Regions from separate parts of the Alteromonas sp. MB-3u-76 genome, predicted to be linked through region 1. Evidence: predicted binding sites of a transcription regulator. Region 1 holds the regulator's gene; each other region holds the start of a gene.
What was found. The regulator sigma-54, encoded in region 1, starts transcription at its own class of promoters, with help from an activator protein. The targets are predictions, from matches to a motif close to GTTGGCACGNNNNTNGNNT.

Region 1 (3,284 bases):
TCATCAAGGGCATCGAAGTTGATTGCTGGGATACAGGTTACAACAATCGCCATTACTTGCTCTAATCCTGCCAAGCGGCCATGTGGAAGCGCAATGCCGTTGCCTATTCCTGTACTGCCTACTCGCTCCCGAGCCAGTAAACTGTTTAGCACAGTGACTTGATCTATGTTTTCATCACCTTGCGCTGCTATATCAGAAATAATTTCTAAAATTCGTTTCTTACTATTGCACTGAACCGCACACTCGGTGCGGTCCAGGCTTACGATGGCTTTAATGTCCATGCTTAATTATCTATTAATGTTTTTTCAGTTTTTCCTTATGCTTGATTACCTGCCGGTCGAGTTTATCCACCATGCTGTCAATCGCTGCATACATATCGGTATTTTCTGAGGATGCAAACACTTCAGCACCGCTAAGGTGCATAGTGGCTTCGGCTTTTTGATTTATTTTTTCTACGTTGAGGATGACATGGACATTAGAAATGTGATCAAAGTGACGCTCAAGTTTGCTGAACTTCGTATCGACATAATTACGCAAAGAGTCGGTGATTTCGACATGATGACCAGTTAGGTTGATTTGCATATTTCGTCTTCCTTTTAATATAGCGCCTTTAAATAAGGCTTTTGCGTTGGTTAGACGGGGGTATCGATAAAGACTCCCGGTATTTTGCTATTGTCCGCCGAGCGACTTTTATGCCTTGCTCTGCCAACAATAAAGCAATCTTGCTATCGCTTAATGGTTTGCTAGGCGTTTCTGCTGCAACCAGTTTCTTAATTAACGCACGGATAGCGGTAGATGAACACTCGCCGCCTGATTCCGTTGCCACGTGGCTGGAGAAAAAATATTTTAACTCGTAAATTCCTCGTGGAGTATGCATGTATTTTTGAGTAGTAACCCGTGAAATCGTCGATTCATGCATGTCTACCATTTCTGCGACATCATTGAGAACCATTGGTTTCATCATTTCGGGGCCGTGCTCAAAAAATCCCATTTGTTGCTGAACAATACAGTTAGCCACTTTCATTAATGTATCGTTTCTCGACTCTAAGCTTTTTATAAACCATTTGGCTTCTTGCATATGAGAGCGTATGAACTGTGAATCGCTACTATTTTTCGCTTTTCTACTCATCGCTGCATACTGCTGGTTTACACCCAGTTTAGGTAAGCTGTCTGGATTCAGTTCTACAGTCCAGCGACCGTTTTTCTTTGCTACCGATACATCGGGGATAACATACTCAGGCTCTTTAGTAACTAAAGCACTACCTGGGCGAGGATTCAAGGTTTGAAGCAAACGCATTGCCTCGCGAAGCTCGTCTTCTTTCAAACGACTCTTACGCATTAAGGTTCTGTAGTCTTTGCTGCTAAGCAAATCCGAATAGTCCTCTATCAGTCTTTTTGCCTCTTCCAACCAAGGGGTATCGTCGGCAAACTGACGAAGTTGAACCATCAGACACTCCTGTGGAGTGCGCGAGCCAGAGCCAATGGGGTCAAACATTTGAATACGTTTTAGCACGCACTCCACTTCGTCTAACTCTATCTCTTCTTCAACATTTTCGGTTTCAATATCTTCAAAATTAACGGCTTCTAATATTTCGTCTAACGTTGCCGTGAGATAACCCGACTCATCAATGGAGTCAATAATAGCAATGGCAATCGCTCTGTCAGTGTCAGAAAAAGGAGTGAGGCGCATTTGCCATAATAAATGGGCTTGAATATCTTCTGTGGTTTCACCCTGGAAAATTTGGTCATCATCGTTGTTTGATGGACCGGGAGCAGGTGCAGAGGAGGCAGAATAATATTCGTCCCATGTGCTATCGATGGGCAATTCATCAGGAAGGTCGTTTTTTTCAAGGGCATCACCAGACTCGATAGTGTCGCTAGACGCAGAAGCAGTGGCTTCGCTAGCGCTATCATCGTTGTCGATGTTGTTTTTTTCAGCTTGAGGCTCGTCGTTACCTTCTTCAATTTCTAAAAGAGGGTTTGAGTCTAACGCCTCCTGAATCTCTTGCTGAAGGTCGAGTGTAGACAGCTGAAGCAGCTTGATAGCTTGCTGCAGCTGTGGAGTCATCGTTAGTTGTTGACTAAATTTTAACTGTAAAGATGGTTTCATCTACGTCTTATATTTATGCTCTTCAGTGAATGTACCAGAGCGCTTGAGAAAAATGACAATTAGGTTACATACAATAACTATAGCCTGAATTGTTCGCCTAGGTATACATCCCTTACTTTTTGATTACTTAAAACCTGTTCCGCGGTTCCTTGCGCAATAAGTTCGCCATGACTCACAATGTACGCTTTTTCACAGACATCCAATGTTTCTCTCACATTGTGGTCGGTGATGAGAATGCCTATTCCTCTGTCGCGAAGGTGCTGTATTATCTTCTTTATATCATTAACTGATATTGGATCAACACCAGCAAAGGGCTCGTCGAGCAAAATAAATTCGGGTTTAGCCGCAAGTGCTCTTGCTATTTCTACTCTGCGACGTTCTCCACCGGAAAGGCTCATACCCACACTATTACGTATATGGTTGATATTGAATTCATCAAGTAGTGCGTCAGCTTCTTCTTCCTGTTGCTGAGAGTTCAAATCCTTTCGGGTTTGCAAAATAGCCATGATATTTTCATGCACAGTCAGTTTTCTAAATATAGACGCTTCTTGAGGTAAATAACCAATTCCACCGCGAGCGCGTTCGTGCATGGGCTGATGCGTTAATTCTTTATCGTCTATTAATATCTGCCCTTTGTCTGACGGAACTAGACCGACAATCATATAAAACGTTGTCGTTTTTCCCGCGCCATTTGGGCCTAACAGCCCAACAATCTGCCCTGTAGAGACTGACAGACTAACATCAATCACAACTTGGCGGGATTTGTATGCCTTAGCAAGATTTTTTGCACTAAGAGTAGCCATTACTGTTGCTTGCCTTTACCGTCTTTGCTTTTGTCTGTGTCATTATCACTGCCATCATCACTATTCGAATCGTCTTTTTTGACTTTTCTAATAGACTCTGGCGTGAATACCGTGGTAACGCGACCTTTACCATCTTCTTGATTGCCGCCAGTTGCTAATAACTGTTCAGTTATCATGTCAAAGGTAATGTTATCGCCCTTTACTTGGCTGCTATCTTGCCGTAATTCAGCGTTGCCGCTCAGTGAAATAGTGCGCTTTGCAACCTCGTAACGAATCTCGTTAGCTTGTGCCGATACTGGATTTCCATCTTCTAGTTTTTGCGAGTAGCTAGCAGGTTTACCTCGCGCGACAAAAATCTCACGACCACTGCC
Region 2 (3,284 bases), 890 kb from region 1:
ATGAGTAAATCGTGATTAACGCGGTCAAAGAACTTAGACAGATCAACATCTACGGCAAAACGGCGTCCCGTTTTGATAATGCTGTTTACCTGCTTCACTGCTTGCTGCCCATTTCGATGTGGCCTGAACCCAAAACTATTATCTGAGAAGGTTGGGTCGAAAATAGGCGTAAGGACTTGGGCAATCGCTTGTTGGATAACACGGTCAACGATAGTTGGGATCCCTAATTGACGTTTTCCGCCATCAGGTTTGTCAATCTCAACGCGTTTCACCGGTGAAGGTTGGTATTGGCCTGAGCGAAGCTCAGTCATAACACGTTTCCAGTTTCCGGCGTTTGCCCAAGCGGGGAAGTCATCAATGGTCATGCCATCAATGCCAGCGGCCCCTTTGTTGGCTCGAACCTGCTTCCATGCCGACACAAGATTGGAAGGCTGGAGAAAAAGTTCGAGTAGATCTGCGCTAAAGGCTGGCTGCTCATCAGTACGCTGAGTCACGTCACTACCGGACGGCATTCGTGTGTTCAAGTCTGACAAGGCTCCTCCTTTATTCTAAATGTTTCTTGGCGCGTTGTGCAGCAACTTGGCCGTGTCCCAGCCATTACGCTGGGCATTTGGCTACTATGCCGTCTGCTGACTTCTGCTTTATCACCGCCACAGTTACCTGTAACAGCGCTATCGGTTTGCATCGAATTCGCTCGCAGTGGGTGATGCGTTTCCTCTGCGCCAAGGCACTTGTATACCAGAGCCTTACTGGTATTCACCGATCGCTCTTAGAGCAGATCTCCCCAGATAAGAGCATGGACTGTCTCTGCACTGCTGCATCATTTACGGTGGCCGTTAGATCACATGGTTTCGTTGTCTTGTGCCAACTCACCTTCAGCCTACGCCTCATATGATGTTCTTGTCCATCAGCTCGCAGATTTGCTAGCGGCTTCCTCCAGACTATCTCTCACGATTTAGCCCTTGCCATTCGCTAGTAGTTCGCGTTGAATAACAGTGTGTTAAACAACGGTGATCTTCCTACAGAGGACTTTCACCTCATTAGTTCATGCCCATGCTGGGCGTACACAAATCAGACCAACAAAAAAAGGGGCTAACGCCCCTTTTTGCTGTTTAGATGTATAAGCTCAGATGTACTGGCTCAGACTATCAACCAATTAGTTCATCGCTGTTTCTGTGACTACTGTCAGGTTGTTCTCTACGTCTTTCACGTCAGAAGCATTTTTAGCAATCTCAATCGCTAAGTCTTCTTCAGCGTCAGAGTCAACTGTACCTGTTAAGGTAACGACACCGTTTTCTACATCTACATCGATGTCAAAACCAGAAATGTCGGTATCCATAAGTAACCTTGTTTTTACCACGGTTGCAATTTTAGCATCCGTCAGCTCACTGGCACCTTGCTCGTAGCCCTCTTCCATGTCGTCAGACATTTTAGAGGTCATCGAATCGATATCTCTGTCTTCGATAACGGTAAGTTTGTTATCTACTGACATCACGCCGTCAATGTTGGCGACTAGTTCTTCAGCAAGCTTTTTGTCCACTGAGTTCTCTACTTTACCCGTTAAAATAACGTCGCCGTTTTTAACGTCTGTATTAATGTCAAAGGAATCAAGGTTGCCATTGAACAGCAGCGTAGCTTCAGCCTTGCCATCAATCCATGCGTCTTTGGCGCCTTCTTCCCATGCGTTATCTGTTTGGCTATTTGAGTTCATGTCACCTGCAAAAGCAGCCGTTGACACTGATGTAGCAATAATCATAGATAGTATTGTACGTTTCATAACATTTCTCCTTTGTTGAAACTCAAGTATGAGTAAGCTAGGTTCATGCCAATGCCTTAAGCCATTGATATATTTACTATTCGTCAATAAATTTTGGAAATTTAGATTCGTCTGCCTGAAAACATTGCGTAGCATTCGGCAAAAATTACTGATTCTCATTTAGATTCAATCAACACTGCTTTAATAAAGTCTCTTTTCCGCTAAGTACGACTTGAACAACACATGTCTTTGGAAAAGCAAATTAGATGGCACACCTGTAAGAATTTATTAAGCAGTGCATCTTTTTAGTTAAATAAAGCGTTACGTAAATGAAAGCTTGAATTCGTGACATCAATTACATGTAATATGGTTGTCATCTTTATACCTCTTGCTGATTCATATCAGTAGACTAGAACTCATCAATATATTACGGACAATAAATGGACATTTTTCTTCTATTAATATCGACGTTTTTAATCGCGGTTAGCTTTGTACCCTTATTACCGTCCTCGCACTGGTTAGTGAGAGTGTGGGAATTCCCTCGCTTGCAAATCGCTGTACTCATTATTGCAGCTCTTATCTCTCATGCGTTCTTTACAATTGAAGACTACACATATCTTTCAATAACGCCGTTTCTAATCTATGCACTAGTCACTGGGTTAGTGATAAGTTTGGTATACCAACTTGTTTGGATCCTTCCCTACACTCCCCTTTATCGAACAGATGTTCAACGCAGTAAAACCCCTTCCAAAAAACGCACAATTAGCATACTTTCGAGCAATGTCTTTATGCACAACAGCAACTATCAAAAGCTGCTGGACCATGTAACCGACAAGAGGCCTGATTTTTTGGTTACACTTGAATCAAATGAAAAATGGCAGCGAGCACTTCAGCCATTGGAGAAAGACTATCCTTACACTAAGTTTTGTGCTCTTGAAAATCTCTATGGCATGCATGTGTACAGTAAGTATGAGTTTGAAGAACACCAGTTGCGTTTCTTGGTTGAAGACGATGTACCGTCGGTAAAGGCTATCGTAAGAGTGGATGGTGTTCCTATTACACTGCAGTTTATTCATCCCAAACCCCCAAGCCCGACAGAAAATGAATATGCACGGCCCAGAGACATAGAGTTAAATATTGTGGGCAAGGAAGTGGCTCAGACAACGGGTCCTGTAGTTGTCGCAGGAGACTTAAACGATGTCGCGTGGTCGCCCACCACAAGAAAGTTTAAAAAGGTAAGCGGGCTACTAGACCCCAGAGAAGGTAGAGGATTCTTTAATACGTTCCATGCCCATTACCCTCTTGTTAAATGGCCTCTAGATCACGTTTTTCATTCATCACATTTTAAACTGGTACGTTTAGAGCGACTAAGCGATATTGGCTCAGACCATTATCCTTTGTACACAGAATTGGAATTGGCGTTGGAGTAACGCCTTTTCTCTATAAAAAACTTGCAGAAGTAGAGCCTTAGAAAAGGTAGTTACTTGTATGTGAGTATCATTTTTTTTCTACACACCACATTAAGCTT
Region 3 (3,284 bases), 380 kb from region 1:
TGAGCGGATTCATCGCAGCATAAGCAGACTTACTGAGTCCGCACAAAATACCTGCCGGCACTGCTATTACGCTAGCAATAAAAAAGCCCACCATGACCGTGTACAAGCTAGTCAAAATTTGATCAAAAAAGGTTGGAGCACCGGTAAACTCGCGAATTTTAGGCACATAGCTTTCGTCTTGCGCCAAACGCTTCGCATTTCGTACCTCTTGGCGTTCATAGAAGGCTTCGGCTTTTTCTCGCTGCGCGTTGTGCTCGCTAACAAGCACAATACTCTGTTCCCATACCTGTGCAGGCCCTGGAAATTGCCCTAACGACGTATCAATAGATTTTGAAACACCATTCCAAACGGCTAAAAATAACAGTATACCGACCAATGGCATGAGCAATTTAGGTAGCATTGAAACAAGTTGAGTTATCTTGCTTTTGCCGTCTAGCTGGCCAATTTGGCTTATTGCCTGTACCGATTTACTCATGGTTGTGCCTCTTTGTGTATAGGTCAACACGGTTAAAGTACCGTGTCACCTTTAAGTCCAATTGAAAATTGCTCGAGATATCCATTTGGCTTCGTTCCATCAAACGTCACATTATCGATAAATTCAGTTTGCGGCGGTTTAAAACCAGTCTCAGAGGCAAAGTCGGGAAAGTCTGACGCTTTTGCTAAGCCATCCTTGATAAGCGTTTTTGCAGCCCTGGTGTAGATATCAGGTCGGTAGACATTTTTGGCCGTCTCTAAATACCAGTTATCAGATTTAGGCTCAGAAATTTGGCCCCAGCGACGCATTTGTGTGAGATACCAGATAGCATCGCTATAGTAGGGATACGTAGCGTTATGACGGAAAAATACGTTGAAGTCGGGTATGTCTCGCTTATCGCCTTTTTCATATTCGAAAGTGCCGGTCATACTGTTGGCGATAACTTCTTCGTCGGCACCTACATAGCTACTTTTCGCAAGCATTTTTACGGCTTCCGGCCTGTTGGCGTTATTATTGGCATCAAGCCACATAGCAGCACGGATCATCGCCTTTACCACGCGAATGTGAGTGTTTGGGTTTTCTTCTGCCCACTGACTGCTTACACCGAATACTTTTTCTGGGTTGTTTTTCCAGATTTCATAGTCGGTGATCACCGGCACACCGATGTCTTTAAATACCGCCTGCTGATTCCATGGTTCGCCCACGCAGTACCCATTAATTGTGCCAGCTTCCATTGTGGCAGGCATCTGAGGTGGTGGTGTTACAGATAGAAGTGCTTGGGCATCGATTTGACCTGAGGTATCTCCTTTATGCGGTGCGTAATAACCGGGATGAATTCCTCCTGCCGCTAACCAATAACGAAGTTCGTAATTATGCGTAGAAACCGGAAAAACCATACCCATTTTAAAAGGTTTGCCCGCTTCTTTATAACTGTCTACAACGGGTTTTAGGTAATCAGCTTTAATAGGGTGAACTGGCTTTCCATCTTCATGAGGAATCGCCTTTTTCATATCAGCCCACACATCGTTCGACACAGTAATGCCGTTGCCGTTTAAGTCCATGCTAAAAGCAGTGACAATATGAGACTGCGTACCATAACCAATAGTGGCGCCTAGTGGTTGCCCGGCTAACATATGCGCGCCATCAAGCTGACCATCTATTACTCTGTCTAACAGGACCTTCCAGTTTGCTTGCGCTTCCAATGTGACATACAGCCCTTCGTCTTCGAAGTATCCTTTCTCGTAAGCTACTGCCAGTGGTGCCATATCAGTCAGCTTAATAAATCCGAATTTAAGCTCTTCTTTTTCTGGCCATCCAAGTTCTTGCGCGTTCACAGTAGTAACCGATACCAACAGCGATACTGAAAATAATGCAGCTACTAAAGAGAGTGCACCGGCTGGTTTTCTGCGTTTTCTATTTACAATAATTGATAACATTTACTTTCCTTTAGCCAAAAAAAAACCTACCCGCTATGGATAACCGTGTTATCAATAGCGGGTAGGCTTCGTTGCCGAATGTTTCGTTACTAAGATGAAGTAACAAAACACTAAATTTTGTTTAAAAGCTTGCCCTAATAAAAAACAAGCATTATGGCGGAGCTTTCTGTGTGTGCGAAAAGTGAATTAAACACTTTTAATAACACCACCTACTTTATACTATTCACGTTTAGTGCCAAAAATATAAAGCTTTACTTTTCAATATCTTAGATTGTACACCTCTTTTTACACTCATTGGTTTGACTGAATTTAGTGCATTTGCTGCACAATAATCATCCGTTGCTTTTCTTTTCTTTTCTTTAAGGCAGTTCATTCAACTTTCAGCTAAAGATGTCTCTACTGACTTATTGTGCTCTCGTTCATTAGTTCTGCCGACACCGCTTGTCGCGCTGTTACCACCTCACCAATAATAACGAGTGCAGGACCGGCGACTACCGCATCAAGAACCCGTTGATAAATAGTTGTTATTGTCCCCGTTACCACCTGCTGCTCAGGGCAACATGCATTTTCTATTACCGCAACAGGTAACCCACTATCAATACCTTCGTCGATAAGCTTTTCAGAAAGTTGCTGCAACCGTTTAAGCCCCATGTAAATAACGGTTGTTTCATGTTTTGCACTGTTAGCAATAGCGGTCCAATCGGCCTGCTTTTCTGGGTTTTGAAATTGCGCAGTCATAAATTTGACCGACTGGGCAAACCGTCTATCGGTAAGGGGAATACCCGTATAGGCAGAAGCGCCCGAGGCGGCCGTGATCCCAGGCACAATGGCAAACTTTATGCCTGCATTGTGAAGCGCCATTGTTTCTTCACTAGTACGCGCAAAAATAGCAGGGTCGCCCCCTTTTAGTCTTACCACCCGCTTGCCTTCAAGGCCTAGTTCAACCAAGCGCTGACAAATCATAGTTTGTGGCATGCTGTGTTTACCGCACCGCTTACCCACAAACTCTTTACTTATATGCCGTGGTATACAGTCTAATACTGACTGGCTAACCAACCAATCAAACAGTACCACATCAGCAGTTTGTAAAAGACGGTGCGCTTTAAGGGTTAAAAGCTCGGCGTCACCGGGGCCGGCACCAACGATAAACACCTCGCCCCTGTGTTTTCTATTGCTTTGTGTAGCAGAAGGCGTAGAAGTATCAAAGCCCGTATCGCGATTGATAAATGCGCTTTGCATACGAAATAAGGCACTATGCAAAGCACCAGAGAAAGCATGTAATCGAGCGTTCATAAAAGGGTTTCCTTTGTCACCGACGTATTTGCCGATGTGTCATCATTGTTCGGTTTAGGTAATGTACTGGCTTTGTGATT

Region 2: the regulator sigma-54 is predicted to act here: its motif matches at 1,812-1,830, upstream of CW735_RS07780 (BON domain-containing protein).
Region 3: the regulator sigma-54 is predicted to act here: its motif matches at 2,133-2,151, upstream of CW735_RS01980 (CmpA/NrtA family ABC transporter substrate-binding protein).

The regions. Positions count from the first base shown of each region.
Region 1 covers NZ_CP025115.1:843,367-846,650, forward strand. The annotation lists gene ptsN (PTS IIA-like nitrogen regulatory protein PtsN) at 1-281, opposite strand, end outside; gene hpf (ribosome hibernation promoting factor) at 295-582, opposite strand; gene CW735_RS03775 (RNA polymerase factor sigma-54) at 611-2,110, opposite strand; gene lptB (LPS export ABC transporter ATP-binding protein) at 2,188-2,913, opposite strand; gene lptA (lipopolysaccharide transport periplasmic protein LptA) at 2,913-3,284, opposite strand, start outside.
Region 2 covers NZ_CP025115.1:1,738,215-1,741,498, reverse strand. The annotation lists gene ltrA (group II intron reverse transcriptase/maturase) at 1-533, opposite strand, end outside; gene CW735_RS07780 (BON domain-containing protein) at 1,157-1,777, opposite strand; gene CW735_RS07775 (endonuclease/exonuclease/phosphatase family protein) at 2,197-3,186, shown strand; gene CW735_RS07770 (hypothetical protein) at 3,254-3,284, opposite strand, start outside.
Region 3 covers NZ_CP025115.1:464,169-467,452, forward strand. The annotation lists gene CW735_RS01975 (ABC transporter permease) at 1-400, opposite strand, end outside; gene CW735_RS01980 (CmpA/NrtA family ABC transporter substrate-binding protein) at 508-1,911, opposite strand; gene cobA (uroporphyrinogen-III C-methyltransferase) at 2,308-3,204, opposite strand; gene CW735_RS01990 (nitrate reductase) at 3,201-3,284, opposite strand, start outside.